DNA from 3 places in the Brevibacillus aydinogluensis genome. Region 1 is predicted to be linked to each of the others. Evidence: riboswitches for the same ligand, from Rfam matches in the RefSeq annotation. Region 1 holds a riboswitch; each other region holds the start of a gene.

Region 1 (5,096 bases):
GATGGTGAAAGCAGTACGATAAAACCAGGGAAAAGATGCCGGATGTCGGCAGGGAGGAGGAACGTATGGAACCGATTGTGCTGCGCGGCCATCATCTGCTGTGCGTTCACGGGTTTCAGGGGATGGGGTACAGCCCCGCGTTTGTCGCCAAAATGGGGGAAATCGTCGAGCGAATCCGCGATCCCCGGCAGGATTTTCCCATCCGGGTGGTGCGGGACTTTGACGACGCGTGCCAGGCGTGTCCCAACAAGGGAGCGGAACGGTGCGAAGCTTCCCCCGATTCGGAAGAGCACGTGCAGACGCTGGACCGAAACGTTCTTACCCATCTGGGCTTGACGGCGGGAGAGGTCTACCTCAAGTCGGAACTGGTGGAGCGCACCCGCCGCCTGGTGGCACCGGACGATCTGGCCTTCCTCTGCGCCGGGTGCTCCTGGTACGAATACGGCGTGTGCCGCGAGGGCATCGCCCGCTTGCGCCAGACAGAGGCCGGCAGGCAGGAGCGGAAAACCGCCCCATAGCCGGAAAGGAGAGAGAAAATCGTGACCGACGAAGAGCGCAGCGTATTGGAAAAGCTGGGGTTCCGGTTGGAGGACGGCGCGGTGAAACATCTCAAGCTGGGGATCGTAGAACGATGTGAGGTCTTTGAGGGATTTGCGTCTCTCGCAGAACTGGAGACCTTTGCAAAAGCGATGCTGCGCACCCGCTGCCGGTTACGTAAAACGGCCGCACAGCCGGGCAGCGAGGGGCAGACGCGCGGGTAAGGAGATGAGTAGAGTCAGCATGGAGACGAGAGAGATGCTCTTGCAGGCGTTGAACGAAGTGGAAGCGTGGGAACGGGATCAGAAGGACCTGTGGTTCTGGGAAAAGCTGGGCCGGCTGCCATTTGTGCTGTTGGACCGCATTACGCCTGCCGTCGTCAGGGAAAAGCTGGGGACGGCTGTCGATGAAATGGCCGCCTTTTTGGAACAGGGGGGTACCTATCTGGTAAGCGATGAGGCGGTGTATGCGCGGTTTCAGGAGGCCCAGCAGGGTAAGGGACGGCCCAAGCAGGAGGACGTCAAGGGATTGCCGCTGGCCAGCATGGACCAGGTGGCAGCGGAAATAGTGTCATCCCGCGCCGCATTTGCCACGGTGCAGGGAGCGACAACGGGGTTGGGCGGCCTGTTCACCCTGGCGATCGACGTTCCGCTGCTGTTGGGCACCTCGCTCAAGGTGCTGCAGGAGATGGCACTCTGTTACGGATACCGCCCGGAGGAAAAACGGGAGCGGCTGTTCATCGTCAAATGTTTGCAATTTGCCTCTTCCGACATTGTCGGCAAGCGCGCGATCCTGGAGGAGCTCTCCCGCTTTGACGAGCCCGAAAGACAGCGGGATGTCATTGCCCAACTGCAAGGTTGGCGGGAAGTGGTGGTGACGTACACGGAAAACTTTGGATGGAAAAAGCTGTTTCAGATGGTACCGGTGGCGGGCATGCTGTTTGGCGCTTACCTGAACCGCTCCACCGTGCAGGATGTGGCGGAAACGGGCCGGATGCTGTACCGCAAGCGGCGGATTCTGGAGCGGCTGAGGCAGGAAGAAGCCGGAACCTGACGGGCAGGATGTCCCGTGCGCTCCGGCTTTCCCGCTGCCAGGGCGGCACGGGACTGGCAGCTTTACGCCCACTCCTCGCTCGTGATCGCGAAGATCAGGTGGTCTTCCCAGACGCCGTTGATCTGCAGATACCGAAGCGACAGCCCTTCCCGGCGGAAGCCGGTCTTTTCCAGCACGCGGATGGATGCCGTGTTGCGCGGCATGACCGCCGCCTGTACGCGGTGTAGTTCGGCTTTGGCAAACGCAAAATCCAGCACCTGCCGGACGGCCTGCGTCATACAGCCGCGTCCGACACATGACTGGTCGAGAAAGTAGCCGATGGTGGCGTTTTGCCAGGCGCCACGCACGATGTTGGTAAGGTTGACGCGGCCGATCAGCTCGTCGCCTTCACGCAGAAAAACGCCAAATGCGTAGGCGGTACCCGCCGCGAAGTCGCGCTCGGCGGACGCCAGCTGCTCCCGCTGTCCCTCCAGGGTAAAAAACGACGCGGGACGGATCGGTTCAAACGGTTGAAGAAACGCCTGATTGCGAACGCGCAGGTCCAACATGGCCGGTGCGTCATTTGCCGTCAGGGGGCGGATGTACACGCTGGGTGCCTGTGAAGACATGGGGCGGTCCTCCTTATCCTCTTGACAGAATCTGGACCGCCAGTGTATCACGTATGCGTCCTTTTTGAAAAGACGGCTTGGCAGATAGGCCGGAACCGTACGGATGGGCGCTAGCGCTCTTTTGCTACATCAGCGACTGTGCAAACGAACGTCCGAATTCCCGGCAGGTTTCCTTCTCCTGGGCGGACGGGGACAGTTCCACCTTCAACCCGTTCAACGGGACGTCTGCGCCCAGCGCAGTTACTTTTTCCAGCAGAATGTCGACGGCGGCTCCCACTTTTTCGTAGCCGGAGTCGCAAGAGCCGAATACCGCCGCTTTTTTGCCCCGCAGGTCAAGCCCTTCCATCTCTTCGTAAAAATCCAGAAACTCGTCTGGCAGTTCTCCGTCTCCCCACGTGTAGGCACCAAGCACAATGCCGTCATAGTCGGCCAAATCGGAAGCGGAGCAGTCCAGCACTTCCTTTACCTCCGGTTCGATTCCCGCCGAGCGAATGCCCTCGACGATTGCATCGGCCATCTCCCGGGTGTTTCCTGTCATGCTTGCATAAACGAGAATAATCGTTTTCATAAGCCCTCCGAATAGATAATGGTTATCATTTTCAATTACAAGATAATGAAAATGATTATCGTTGTCAACTATTATGTTTCGCTTCTTCTTCATTCAGATGTTGCCACCCGGGGAGGATTTTGATAGAGTAAAAGGAAATTCCATAACCATTAACAAATAGAGGTGCGCTGCGGAAGAGTACGTCTTGCCATACAAACGCGGGGGGCGTGGAAAGACGGAAAGGCCAAGGCGCCGAAGTTCTGGCCGTACCCCTCGGACGGCGAGGGCTGGGGTTCCCGTGAACAACGGTCGCCCTGTCATGAAAGGCACGGCCTTTCGTGGAGCGCTATTTACGGTTTGCTTTCAGGTATCAAAAAAGCAATGAGGATAGCGTCTGCACTCATTGCTTTTTCTACATTTTCACATACATGTGATGGAGGAGATTCACAGTGAACATGATGGATGCGCATGAAATTATCTCGTTTATTCAAAAAAGCGAAAAGAAAACGCCGGTGAAGGTATACCTGAAAGGGGAGCTGGACGGCATCGACTTCGGCCCAAGCGCCAAAACGTTTATCAGCAACGGCACGGGCGTGGTCTTCGGCGAATGGAAGGAAATCGAGCCGGTGCTGCAACAGCATAAGGATAAAATCGCCGATTACGTGGTGGAAAGCGACCGCCGCAACTCCGCCATTCCGCTGCTGGACATGAAAGGCATCCAGGCGCGCATCGAGCCGGGCGCGATCATCCGCGACCAGGTGAGCATCGGCAACAACGCCGTCATCATGATGGGGGCCGTGATCAACATTGGCGCTGTCATCGGAGAAGGAACGATGATCGACATGAACGTGGTGGTCGGCGGCCGCGGCACTATCGGGAAAAACTGCCACATCGGTGCCGGTGCAGTCATCGCAGGCGTGATCGAACCGCCGTCCGCCCAGCCGGTCGTGATTGAAGACGACGTGGTAGTCGGTGCCAACGCGGTGATTCTGGAAGGCGTTCGCGTCGGCAAAGGTTCCGTCGTGGCTGCCGGTGCGGTCGTCATCGAGGACGTTCCGCCGAACGTGGTCGTGGCTGGCACTCCGGCGCGCATCATCAAGCAGATCGACGAAAAGACACGCTCCAAGACGGAAATCAAGCAGGAGCTGCGGCAACTGTAGGAGCGTGAGTGAGAAGATGGCTACGGACTGGCGTTCACTCGACGAACAGTACATCGTCCCGACGTACAAACGGCTGCCGATCGCAATCGCCAGAGGAGAGGGCAACTATCTGTACGACACCGACGGCCGGGCGTATCTTGACCTGTTTACCGGACTGGCCGTCAATGTTCTCGGCCACTCCCATCCGCGGATTGTCCAGGCGCTCCGGGAGCAGGGCGAGCGGTTTTTGCACATCTCCAACATCTTTCTCAACCCGCCGGCGATCCGGCTGGCACAGCGGCTGATCGACAACACCATCCCCGGCAAGGTCTTTTTCTCCAACTCCGGGGCGGAGGCGACGGAAGCGGCGATCAAGCTGATTCACAAATGGACAAAAGCGGAGGGGGCCGGCCGGTCGGGTATCGCCGTCCTGCGCAACAGCTTCCATGGGCGCACGCTGGGAGCGGTGCGACTGACGCGGCAGCCCCATGTCTATCAGGATTTTCCCCAGCCTGACTTTCCCGTCTACGAGCTGGATGCAGAAGACGCAGAACAGCTTCGCGCCGTCTGCCGCAGCGAAAAGCCAGCCGCCCTCCTGATGGAGCCGGTGCTCGGCTCCGGCGGTGTGGTGCCGCTTTCCGAAGCGTTTCTGAAGGAAGCGGAGGCGATCTGCCGGGAAGAGGGCGTGCTGTTTGCCATGGATGAAATCCAGACCGGCATGGGACGAACGGGTCGTCTGTTCGCGTATCAGCACGCCGGAGTGACGCCTGATTTGATCCTGTTTGCCAAAGGAGTGGGCGGCGGTCTGCCGCTCGGCGGGGTGATCGCCGGCCAACGGCTGATGAATCTGTTCAAGCCGGGGGATCACGGCACCACCTTTGCGCCCTCGCCGCTCTCCGCCGCGCTGGGCAATGCGGTGCTGGACGAATTGCTCGACCCGGCTTTTTGTGACCAGGTGAGCGACGTGATCGGCTACCTGTGGGGCCGTCTGGAAGAGCTGAGACAGCGCCTGCCGGAGCAGCTTCATGCACTGCGCGGCAAAGGGATGATGGTGGGCATTCCGCTGAACGTTACACCCGAAGAAGCGGCCCGGCTGCAGCAAAACCTGCTGGCTGCGGGCTTCCTCGTCGACGTGACGCAAAAGACGATCGTCCGCCTGCTGCCTCCGCTTACCTTGACGCGGGCAGATGTGGACCGGTTTATCGACGAGTT
Region 2 (5,096 bases), 1.7 Mb from region 1:
AATGAATGCAGACATCGCCCGCAAGCCAATGAGCGAAACGATTACAAAAATGCCCATGGTCAGATAAGTGGCGAAACGCTGGGAACGTGGACCGACGGTGATGCCCCAGTGTACGAGGAACGACCAGAGCCCGTTGGAAAAGTGAAACACGGTGCTGAGAATCCCGATCGTGTAGAAGACAACCATCAGCGGACTGCTGAGAATGTTGGTCATCATGTCAAAGTTCACTTCGGCACCCAGCGCTTTTTGAATGCGCGTTTCGTACACGTGCCAAGCGACAAAGATGAGTGTGATGATTCCCGTAAGGCGCTGCCAGAGGAACATGTGGTTGCGGAAATGTCCGAAGCTGCCCACATTGTGTTTCGCCTGGAAGGCAATGTAGATCCCGTACACAGCATGGAACAGGATGGGAATGTAGATGAAGATGAATTCCACGGCGAGCAGGAATGGAACGTTTTCAATCATTCCTACTACCTGGTTGAAAGCTTCCGGTCCCCGGGTTGCCTGATAGTTCGCTGTCAAGTGGAACAAGAGGAACAGCCCGATTGGGAACAAACCGAGAAGAGAATGCAGCTTGTGGTTCAGAAAGCTATGGCCTTTTGCCATACAATGGTCCCCCTTTCAATTGTAAGTAGCGTTCTTTGGTTAATCTTTTCCCCACTATCCTAACCCATTGCCCAGCCGGTTAGACATGACGGCAGCTGCCTGCCCCCCTGCTACACAGCCAGACAAATTGTGTCGGAAAACGGAAAAAAGTTGGGCAAAACGTTGAACCACAACCAATTGTACTCCTGTCTACAGAGAGCGTCAAGACAGTGAATAGACTAATTCCATTGTTGGATTACACGTATTAATCGTCCGATTTTTCTATGAATCTGTCATAGATTCGGCCGCTCTCTCATAATCTGTTACCAAACAGGTAGAGCAAACCGGCTGTAATAGACCTGGCGGCCGCAGGAGGGTCCGACAGGGGACAAGCCTCGCGCGGCCTGCAGCCGGGAAGGAGGGTCGTGACGTGAAAGAACCGGATCAACTGGAAGCCTTGCTGCCTTCCCGCATCATCGCAGATATTGAGCGCATCCACATGCCCTATCTGGGCTATCACTTACTGCGCGAGCACCTCACCCGCTCGCTTTTGGGCGAAAGCGAACCGCCCATTCTCCACTGGTTGGGAAAGGAAATGGGGCGGCAGATTCCCATCCGCTCCGCCAACGGTCTGGTGTTTCCCTTTATCCGTCTGGGGCTGGGCAAACTGGACCTGTTGGAAGACGGGGAGCGGCAGATTCGTTATCGGCTGACCCATACCATCTATCGCTACATGTCGCCCGAACGCATCAACCGTTCCCTCTCTCTGGAGTGCGGGATCATCGCCGGTGCTGTCGGCCGTTGGAAGCAGCGGGAGATGAAAACCCGGATGGAGACGGAGGAGACGGGCAGCGTCCTGATTACCGTTCACTGGTAAGGTCTGGCCGGGACGAAAGTGAGCCGACCGGGCAGGAGCGGGGAGGCGAGGCATCGCGCTGCCGCTGCCACGCGATTTCCCGCAAACATCCCACCAGAAGAAAATCCCCCTTTTTCCGCGGCGAAAAAAGGGGGACAGCATGTGTGTTCCGTATTGGGCTGTCAGCGGGTCATACTCCGTGTACGACAGCTGTTTCCGCCACGTCGAGGCCGTATGCGGTGTGCAGGCAGCGCACGGCCCGCTCGGTGTGTTCCGCCGGGATGACGCAGGACACCTTGATGTCAGACGTGGAAACCATTTTGATCGTGATCTCCTGCTCGGCCAGCACGCGGAACATCTCGGCGGCCACGCCCGGATTGTTCACCATGCCGGCTCCGACAATCGAGACCTTGGACAAGCCCTCTTCGCATTCCACTTTTTCAAAACCGAGCTGCTCGCGGTGGGCGTTCAGCGTATCGAGCGTCTTTTTCAAGTCGCTTCCTGCCACCGTGAAGGAAATGTTGGTCACGGCCGCGTCGTACGAGCTTTGGATGATGATATCCACGTTTACCTGGTGATCCGCCAGCGTGTTGAACAGCCGGGACAGCGTGCCTACGCGTGCAGGCATCCCCACAACCGTCACCTTTGCGACGTCTTCGTCGTGGGCGACGCCGCTAACTACTCTTCCTGTTTCCATATGCGCACCCTCCTCTACGTACGTGCCTTCTTCTGTCGTAAAGCTGGAGCGGACGACCAGCCGGACCTTGTGGGTCTTGGCTGCCTCCACCGAGCGCGGATGCAGCACGCCCGCCCCCAGGTTGGCCAGTTCGAGCATTTCATCATACGAGATGCTGTCCAGTTTGCTCGCCGTCGGAACCACACGCGGGTCGGCAGTGTAGACGCCGGCCACATCTGTGAAAATTTCGCATTTGTCCGCGTTGAGACTGGCTGCCAGCGCCACCGCGGACGTGTCCGAACCGCCGCGGCCCAGCGTGGTGATCTCGCCTGCTTCGCTGACGCCCTGAAATCCAGCCACGATGACGACCCGGCCGCGCGCCAGTTCCCTTCGGATTCGTTCCGTCTCAATATGGGTGATCCGGGCCTTGCCGTGGATCGACTCGGTCGTCACTCCCGCCTGCCAGCCCGTCAGGGAAATGGCGTCATACCCCTTTTGGTGCAGCGCCATCGCCAACAGCGCAATCGACACCTGCTCGCCAGTCGCCAGCAGCATGTCCATCTCCCGCTCCGACGGGTAGGGGGAAATCTGTTTGGCCATATCCACCAGCACGTCTGTGGACTTGCCCATTGCCGACACGACGACGACCATGTCGTGTCCAGCTTCCTTATATTGAATAATCCGGTCCGCTACTTTCATAATCCGTTCAATGGTACCTACGGAGGTGCCTCCGTATTTATGCACGATCAACCCCATGCGGCTTCTCTCCCTTTTCCTATTCAACATGTTCACATATCTCTTTGGATTCTTCTTTCATCAGGCCATCTTCTCAGGCCATCTTCGTTTCACTATTGTTATTTCTCACTCTTGCAAAAAAGGCAGCGACGAGGATACACCTGTCACTGCCTGCCAGTTCGACATACCGGTTCCTCCTTCCCTTGGCCACGTGAACAGTTGAGCATGACAGAACATCCCCTGTTCCATTCTCAACCGACATCGTGAGATAGCTCTCCATCCGGCAACGGGAATTGCACGGATGACAGTCCTGCGCTTATTCAACGCAGACCCAGCACGGAGGAAGCGGGCCTTTCTCCGTACTTCGGCGAATTCCCCTTTCCCGTACCCGTCACAGATGCCCGATCTCAGGGAGGTACTCATGGTTTTCGCGCCTCTACCTCACTCCTAACGGGAAGTGAGGCTTGTTATGCTGTTTGTATGGGATTATACCACGTGTACGAAGGCGGTTCAATCAGAAATTTCATTAAAGTTTGCAGCATCATGGTAAAGTCCGTGCCTGTACGAGCCGTAACTTCTGTCATAGCCCTTATTGCCAGATGATACCGAAAATTGTATATTATTTCTCAATTTCATAGATTTCATGTTGGGGGTATGCGAATGAAGACGATCGGCCTGATTGGAGGAATGAGTTGGGAATCGTCGCTCGAATACTATCGGTTGATCAACCAGCTCGTCAAAGAGCGCCTGGGCGGCCTGCACTCCGCCTGCTGCATCATGTACAGCGTCGACTTTGCACAGATCGAGGCGTTTCAGCGTGAGGGGCGCTGGGACGACGCCGGTGCAGCGCTTGCACATGCGGCAAAGGCGCTGGAACGGGCGGGAGCCGACTTCATCGTGCTCTGCACCAACACCATGCACAACAACGCGGAGGCGATTGAACAAGCGGTGGCAATTCCCCTGCTGCACATCGTCGACGCCACGGCAGAGCGGATTGTTCAGCGCGGAATTCGGCGCGTTGGCCTGCTGGGCACCCGTTACACCATGGAATTTCCCTTCTACCGCGAACGGATGCGCCGATACGGAGTAGAAGTGCTGGTGCCGGACGAGCCTGACCGCGCCATCGTCAACCGCATTATTTTTGAAGAGTTGTGCCTGGGAAACGTATTGCCAAAGTCCAAGCAGGAGTACCTGCGGGTAATGGACGGCCTCGTTCGCCGCGGAGCGGAGGGCGTCATCCTCGGCTGCACGGAAATCACTCTGCTGATCAAACCGGAGGATATGCTTGTGCCGCTGTTTGACTCCACACGCATCCACGCGGAGGAAGCCGTGACGCGGGCTCTTGGATGACACACGTAAAAAAGGCTGATGCCCGCACTCGTCAGGCGTCAGCCTTTTTGTCTGTTTCGCCGGATGCTCCGTTTGCATCCCCGTCCGCCTGTTGTCGCAGGTGGCGCAGGATCTCTCGGGCCAGCTTGTCGCCGATGCCGATCTGCCGGAAGTCTTCCACGGTCGCTTCACGCATTTTTTTCAGCGAGCCAAAATGCTGGAACAACAGCTTGCGCCGCTTTTCGCCAACACCGGGAATCTCGTCCAGCCGTGACGATAGCATCGTCTTGCTGCGCGCCTGCCGGTGAAATGTGATGGCAAAGCGGTGCACCTCGTCCTGAATTCGCTGCAGCAGGTAAAACTCGTAGCTGTCCCGGCGAAGCTCCACCGGCTCCGGCGGATCGCCGTAGAGCAACTGCGCGGTCCGGTGCTTTTCGTCCTTGGCCAGGCCGCAGACGGGGATGTAGAGACCCAGCTCGTTTTCCAGCACGTCCATCGCCGCGCTGATCTGCCCCTTGCCGCCGTCGATGACGATGAGATCGGGCAGCGGCTGGCTTTCCTTCAGCAGGCGGGTGTAGCGGCGGCGAATCACTTCCCGCATCGCCCCGTAGTCGTCCGGCCCCTCGACGCTTTTGATCTTGAATTTGCGGTACTCTTTCTTGTCCGGCCGGCCATCGGTAAAGACCACCATCGCTGACACCGGTGTCGTGCCCTGAATGTTGGAGTTGTCAAATGCCTCGATGCGGTGCGGCGTGCCAATCCCAAGGATGTGCCCCAGATTGTGCACCGCCTGGATCGTCCGCGCATCGTCCTTGGACATCAGCGCAAATTTTTCCTGCAGGGCAATCCGCGCGTTTTCGGACGCCATCTGCACCAGTTCCCGCTTTTTCCCTCGCTTGGGCGCGTACACCTTGA
Region 3 (5,096 bases), 2.0 Mb from region 1:
CACGAGCCGGAAGGGGCGTTTTACGCGTTTCCTTCGATCGCGTCCACCGGGCTGGATGCCGGCGAGTTTGCCGAGCGGCTGCTGATGGAGGAAAAGGTGGCCGTGGTGCCGGGTGATGTGTTTGGCGACAGCGGCAGAGGCCACATCCGCTGCTCCTACGCCACTTCCCTGGATCAGCTTGGGAAGGCGCTGGAACGGATGGGGCGGTTCGTGCAGCGACTGTCGTAAAAAAGGAAAGGCCGGGGGTTCCCCGGCCTTTGCTATACCGATTAGTTGGATATCGTTGATTCGTCCGTGGAGAGATCCACTTCCCGCAGCGGCACCACTTTCGTCTTTTTCACGGCTTTGTAGCCGAGCCAGACGATCAAAAACAGCGGCAGGCCGATGTACGAGACGAGAATGCCGTTCCAATCGATCGTCTCCCCGGTGAAGGCGGTGTAGTTTTGGCCGAGGATGACGAAACAGCAGACGACGAATGCGAAAATCGGGCCAAACGGGAACCACTTCGCCCGGTACGGCAGTTCGTTCAAATCGCGGCCTTGGGCTGCAAACGCTTTGCGGAAGCGGTAGTGGCTGATTGCGATGCCCAGCCAGGCAATAAACCCGGACATCCCCGAGGCGTTGAGCAGCCAGATGTAGACAGTCCCGTCGCCAAACAGGGAGGCGAGAAACGCAAACATCCCGATGCTGGCAGTCAGCAGCAGCGCATTAACCGGAACGCCCCGCTTGTTTACCTTGCTGAACAGCTTGGGCGCCTTTCCTTCCTTGGCCAGCGTCCACAGCATGCGGGTGGAGGCGTACATGCCGGAGTTGCCCGCCGACAGGACGGAGGTCAGGATGACGGCGTTCATGACGGATGCGGCAAAGGCGAGTCCGGCTTTTTGGAACACCAGCGTAAACGGGCTGATCGCGATGTTCTCGATGTCGCCGTTGACCAGGTTGGGGTTGTCGTACGGGATCAACAGCCCAATCACGAAGATCGCCAGGATGTAGAACAGCAGGATGCGCCAAAACACCTGCTTGATCGCTTTCGGCACGTTTTTGGCAGGGTTTTCGCTTTCACCCGCAGCGATCCCGACCAGCTCCGTCCCCTGGAAGGAGAAGCCGGCGATCATGAAGACGCCGAGCATCGCCATGAAGCCGCCGTTGAACGGTGCATCGCCGACGGTAAAGTTGCGGAAGCCGACTGCTTCACCGCCCATGATGCCCAAGATCATCAGCAGGCCGATGACGATGAAGATGATTACGGTCGCTACCTTGATGAGGGAAAACCAGTATTCCGATTCGCCGTATCCTTTTACAGACAAATAATTCAGACCAAACATAAGCGCGAGGAACAGGGCGCTCCACAAGATGGACGGCGTGTCGGGGAACCAGTATTTCATGATCAAGGCCCCGGCTGACAGCTCGACGGCGATGGTGATGGCCCAGTTGTACCAGTAGTTCCACCCCAGCGCAAAGCCGAGGGACGGATCGACGAACTTCGTCGCGTAGGTGGAAAATGAACCGGAGACGGGGAGAAACGCCGCCATCTCGCCCAAACTGGTCATCAGGAAGTAGACCATCAGGCTGATGGCCGCGTAGGCGACGAGTGCGCCGCCCGGACCGGCGGAGTGGATGGAGCCGCCGCTCGCCAAAAACAGCCCCGTGCCGATGGAGCCGCCAATGGCGATCATGGTCAGATGTCGGGCCTTGAGGCCCCGCTGCAGTTGATTGGATTCCATGAGTGCTTGCACGACCTTTCTACAAAGATAGTCAGAAGGAAGGTCGGACATAAAAAATACCGCCCCAACGAACAGGGCGGTACTGTTACATCCCCACCAAGCCTTCGTTGAAGATAGCACATCACGTTTGCCCGGCTCGCAAACGTGACAGTTCTGCCCCTTTCGAGTACAGCCCCAGCCCGTGTGCCCAGAGAATGCACAGCGGACTTCGGCGGCTTTTCCCTCCTCTGGAGTCATCGATCTTCTCTGGATCTCGTGCCAGAATCATATAAAAGCCGCGACCTCTATCCCCATCGCATGTGATGAGGATAATCTGTGAAGTTTTGTTACGGTTCAAGTATATAGAAAATCGCGGCAAAATCAAGCACTAAAAACTGTAAGAGGTCGTTTTGCATACAAAGCGATTAGCTGAAATGATTTTTTATTGAAGAACATGCACAAGACCAGCCATGAGATATTCATTTTTTACAAGCTTTCTGATGAAATAAAACGGCTGCCCCAACATCACAACAAAAGCAAGGTAAGCGGGGGAAGGACTCCTTCACTCAAAACTATTTTCCGCATACCTATTTATTTACGTTTGGGACCCAGTAATTTCCTTCATTCTAGACTGACTTGTCCGAAAAATTCGATCATTTTCGTTGACAGTTAGAAAAGAAACTGGTTATACTGGAAGAAACACTGATCGGATAGCATATTTTCCCATACGGTTAGGCGGAGAAACGGAGAAACCCTTACCCGTAAACACACTCCCAAAGGGGGATGTGTTTATCTACGTGAGGGTTTTTCTTTTTCCTCGGAAACTGTTTGACTATTCGATCAACAATCACAGAAAGAGGGGTCTGACACATGTTGAAAAAATGGTTGAACGTAGCAGCCACAGCCGTTTTGCTCTCCACTGTCGCCTTGGCAGGGTGCTCCTCCGGCCAGGAGGCTTCGTCCGGCAGCACACCGGCGGGAGACGGATCGGGAGGAACAAAAGAACTGGGCCCGATCGCGCTGTATTCCCCTGAGACGCCGGATATGACCAAAGAAATTGGTCTCAATTTTGAAAAGGCTTTCAAAGGGTCTTCCATCAACGTGCAGTACGCGGGGACCAACGTGCTGGTCAACCGCATGATTGCGGAAAAAGACAACCCGCAGGCGGACGTCTGGTACGGCGGCGGAGGATTCCTGCCGTTTGAAGCGGCCAAGGACAAGGACATCATCACATCGTACACGCCGGAAGCAATCAAGGATTGGCCGGAAGTGCGGGACGGCATCAAGCTCCGCGACAAGGACTGGAAGTGGATCGGCGCGGAAGTGTTCGTACTCGGCTTTGCCTACAACAGCGACCTGGTGAAGCCGGAAGAGGCGCCGAAAACCTGGGACGACCTGCTTGACCCCAAATGGAAGGGCAAAATCCAGATGCCCAACCCCGCCGCTTCCGGCACAGCCACCCTCACTGTGCTGAGTCAACTGATGGCCCGCGGCGAAGAGCAGGGCTGGGACTACTTCAAAAAATTGGTGGAACAGATGAGCGCCATGCCCGACTCCGGCTCCGCACCTTCCAAAGCAGTAGCCAAAGGGGAGGCGCACATTGCGATCGCCTTTGACTTCATGGTGTACGAAATGAAGGCCAAGGGGGAGAAAATCGATTTCATCGTGCCGGACAAGACGCCGGTCATCGTCAACCCGGTGTCGCTCGTAAAAGACGGCCCGAATCCTGATGGCGGCAAGGCGCTGATCGACTACCTGCTGTCCAAGGAAGGGCAGCAAACGCTGGCCAACTGGTACCATATCCCGATCTCCAAAGACGTGGAGTCGAAAACGCCGCTTACCCTGGAGAAAGTCATCCCGCACGCGCAGGAGCTGGACATCGACTGGGTCGTGAGCAACTACGACCGGGTGCGCAACGAGTGGCGGCAAAAATTCCAGTAAGGAGGCTCTTGCATGGGGTCGGTTCGAATCGAGCACTTGCACAAGCAATTCAACGGAATCACCGCTTTGGAAGACGTCAATCTGGAGATTCGCGAAGGCGAATTCTTCGCTCTGCTGGGGCCATCCGGCTGCGGCAAAACGACGACCATGCGCTGTGTGGCCGGTTTTGAAAGCCCCACCTCAGGAAAGATTTTCATCGGGGAGCGGGATGTAAGCCACGTGCCCGCCAACCAGCGGAACTGCGGCATGGTGTTTCAAAGCTACGCGCTTTTTCCCCATCTCAGCGTATTTGAAAACGTCGCCTACAGCCTGCAGGTGCGCCGCTTTTACCAGGGCGGCCTGGGCACGAAGCTGTCCGTGCTGGCCCACATGCTCAACCGCAAGCTGGGGAAAGTGGACAAGGAGATCGAACAAAAGGTGCGTGACGCCCTTGACTTCGTCGAGCTTGGCCACCTCGCCGACCGACTGCCCGGACAGCTTTCGGGCGGCCAGCAGCAGCGCGTGGCGCTGGCCCGGGCGCTGATCATGGAGCCGGCCGTCCTGCTGATGGATGAGCCGCTGTCCAACCTGGACAAAAAGCTGCGCAACAGCATGCGCGTCACGATTCGGCGCATCCAGCAGAAAGTGGGGATCACGACGATTTTCGTGACGCACGACCAGGAAGAAGCGATGAGCATGGCCGACCGCGTGGCGGTGATGCAGGGTGGCAAACTGGTGCAGGTGGACACGCCCACGTCCCTGTACAGCCAGCCAGCCTCCACGTTTGTCGCCGATTTCGTCGGCTCGTCCAACATCTTTAAAGCGACGGTGAAGGAGTCCGGCGAGGCGGGCACGGTGCTGCAGCTCGTCGGCGACGGAATCATCCGCTCCGCGTTTTCGACCAACCGCAGCGAAGTGGACGTGATTATCCGGCCGGAAAGCATCCGTCTGTTCGCGGACGGGGCGCAGGCGGATGCGGGAGACAACCTGCTGGAAGGCACGATCTTGATGTCCACCTATCTGGGAGCGACCATCCGCTACGACGTGCAGGTGGGGCAGCTGCAGATGGAAGTGGACAAAACCTTTGAAGCGGGCAGCCCGGTGCTGCCGGCGGGGACGAACGTGAAGCTGGCAATCGATCCGAATGTCGTGGTGATCTTATGAAACAGCGGTACTCTTTTGCCCTCAGCGGCTTTACCGTGCTGAAATGGTTGATGTATCTTTTTTTCCTCGTGTTTTTGCTGGTCCCGCTGTTTTCCATCCTGCTCGTCAGCCTGACCGGAGAGCCGGTCAACCTGTTTGGCAGCCTGACCAGTCAAAAAATATTGATGTCCACGCTGAAGAAGCTCTCCAACCTGTCGCTGGACGCGTACTCGTCGCTGGTGGAAGGCACCGGGTACTTTGCCGCGCTGATGAACAGCCTGAAGCTGAGCACGGGGGTGGCGCTGCTGGTGACGGTGTTGGTGCTGCCGA

What was found. Region 1 has a riboswitch for lysine ahead of dapD (2,3,4,5-tetrahydropyridine-2,6-dicarboxylate N-acetyltransferase). Riboswitches for the same ligand answer to the same signal wherever they lie in the genome.
Region 2: it holds a riboswitch for lysine, as region 1 does, so the genes downstream of both, Q7F15_RS14445 (aspartate kinase) here and dapD (2,3,4,5-tetrahydropyridine-2,6-dicarboxylate N-acetyltransferase) in region 1, are expected to answer to the same signal.
Region 3: it holds a riboswitch for lysine, as region 1 does, so the genes downstream of both, Q7F15_RS15950 (amino acid permease) here and dapD (2,3,4,5-tetrahydropyridine-2,6-dicarboxylate N-acetyltransferase) in region 1, are expected to answer to the same signal.

The regions. Positions count from the first base shown of each region.
Region 1 covers NZ_OY569118.1:1,264,486-1,269,581, forward strand. The annotation lists gene Q7F15_RS06180 (DUF1284 domain-containing protein) at 66-518, shown strand; gene Q7F15_RS06185 (hypothetical protein) at 540-761, shown strand; gene Q7F15_RS06190 (EcsC family protein) at 781-1,590, shown strand; gene Q7F15_RS06195 (GNAT family N-acetyltransferase) at 1,653-2,198, opposite strand; gene Q7F15_RS06200 (flavodoxin) at 2,323-2,766, opposite strand; lysine riboswitch at 2,916-3,102, shown strand; gene dapD (2,3,4,5-tetrahydropyridine-2,6-dicarboxylate N-acetyltransferase) at 3,195-3,905, shown strand; gene Q7F15_RS06210 (aspartate aminotransferase family protein) at 3,922-5,096, shown strand, end outside.
Region 2 covers NZ_OY569118.1:2,931,729-2,936,824, forward strand. The annotation lists gene Q7F15_RS14435 (succinate dehydrogenase cytochrome b558 subunit) at 1-606, opposite strand, end outside; gene Q7F15_RS14440 (DUF2507 domain-containing protein) at 1,016-1,462, shown strand; gene Q7F15_RS14445 (aspartate kinase) at 1,632-2,873, opposite strand; lysine riboswitch at 3,114-3,299, opposite strand; gene Q7F15_RS14450 (aspartate/glutamate racemase family protein) at 3,513-4,202, shown strand; gene uvrC (excinuclease ABC subunit UvrC) at 4,234-5,096, opposite strand, start outside.
Region 3 covers NZ_OY569118.1:3,253,707-3,258,802, reverse strand. The annotation lists gene Q7F15_RS15955 (aminotransferase) at 1-228, shown strand, start outside; gene Q7F15_RS15950 (amino acid permease) at 270-1,724, opposite strand; lysine riboswitch at 1,831-2,019, opposite strand; gene Q7F15_RS15945 (extracellular solute-binding protein) at 2,574-3,644, shown strand; gene Q7F15_RS15940 (ABC transporter ATP-binding protein) at 3,657-4,787, shown strand; gene Q7F15_RS15935 (ABC transporter permease) at 4,784-5,096, shown strand, end outside.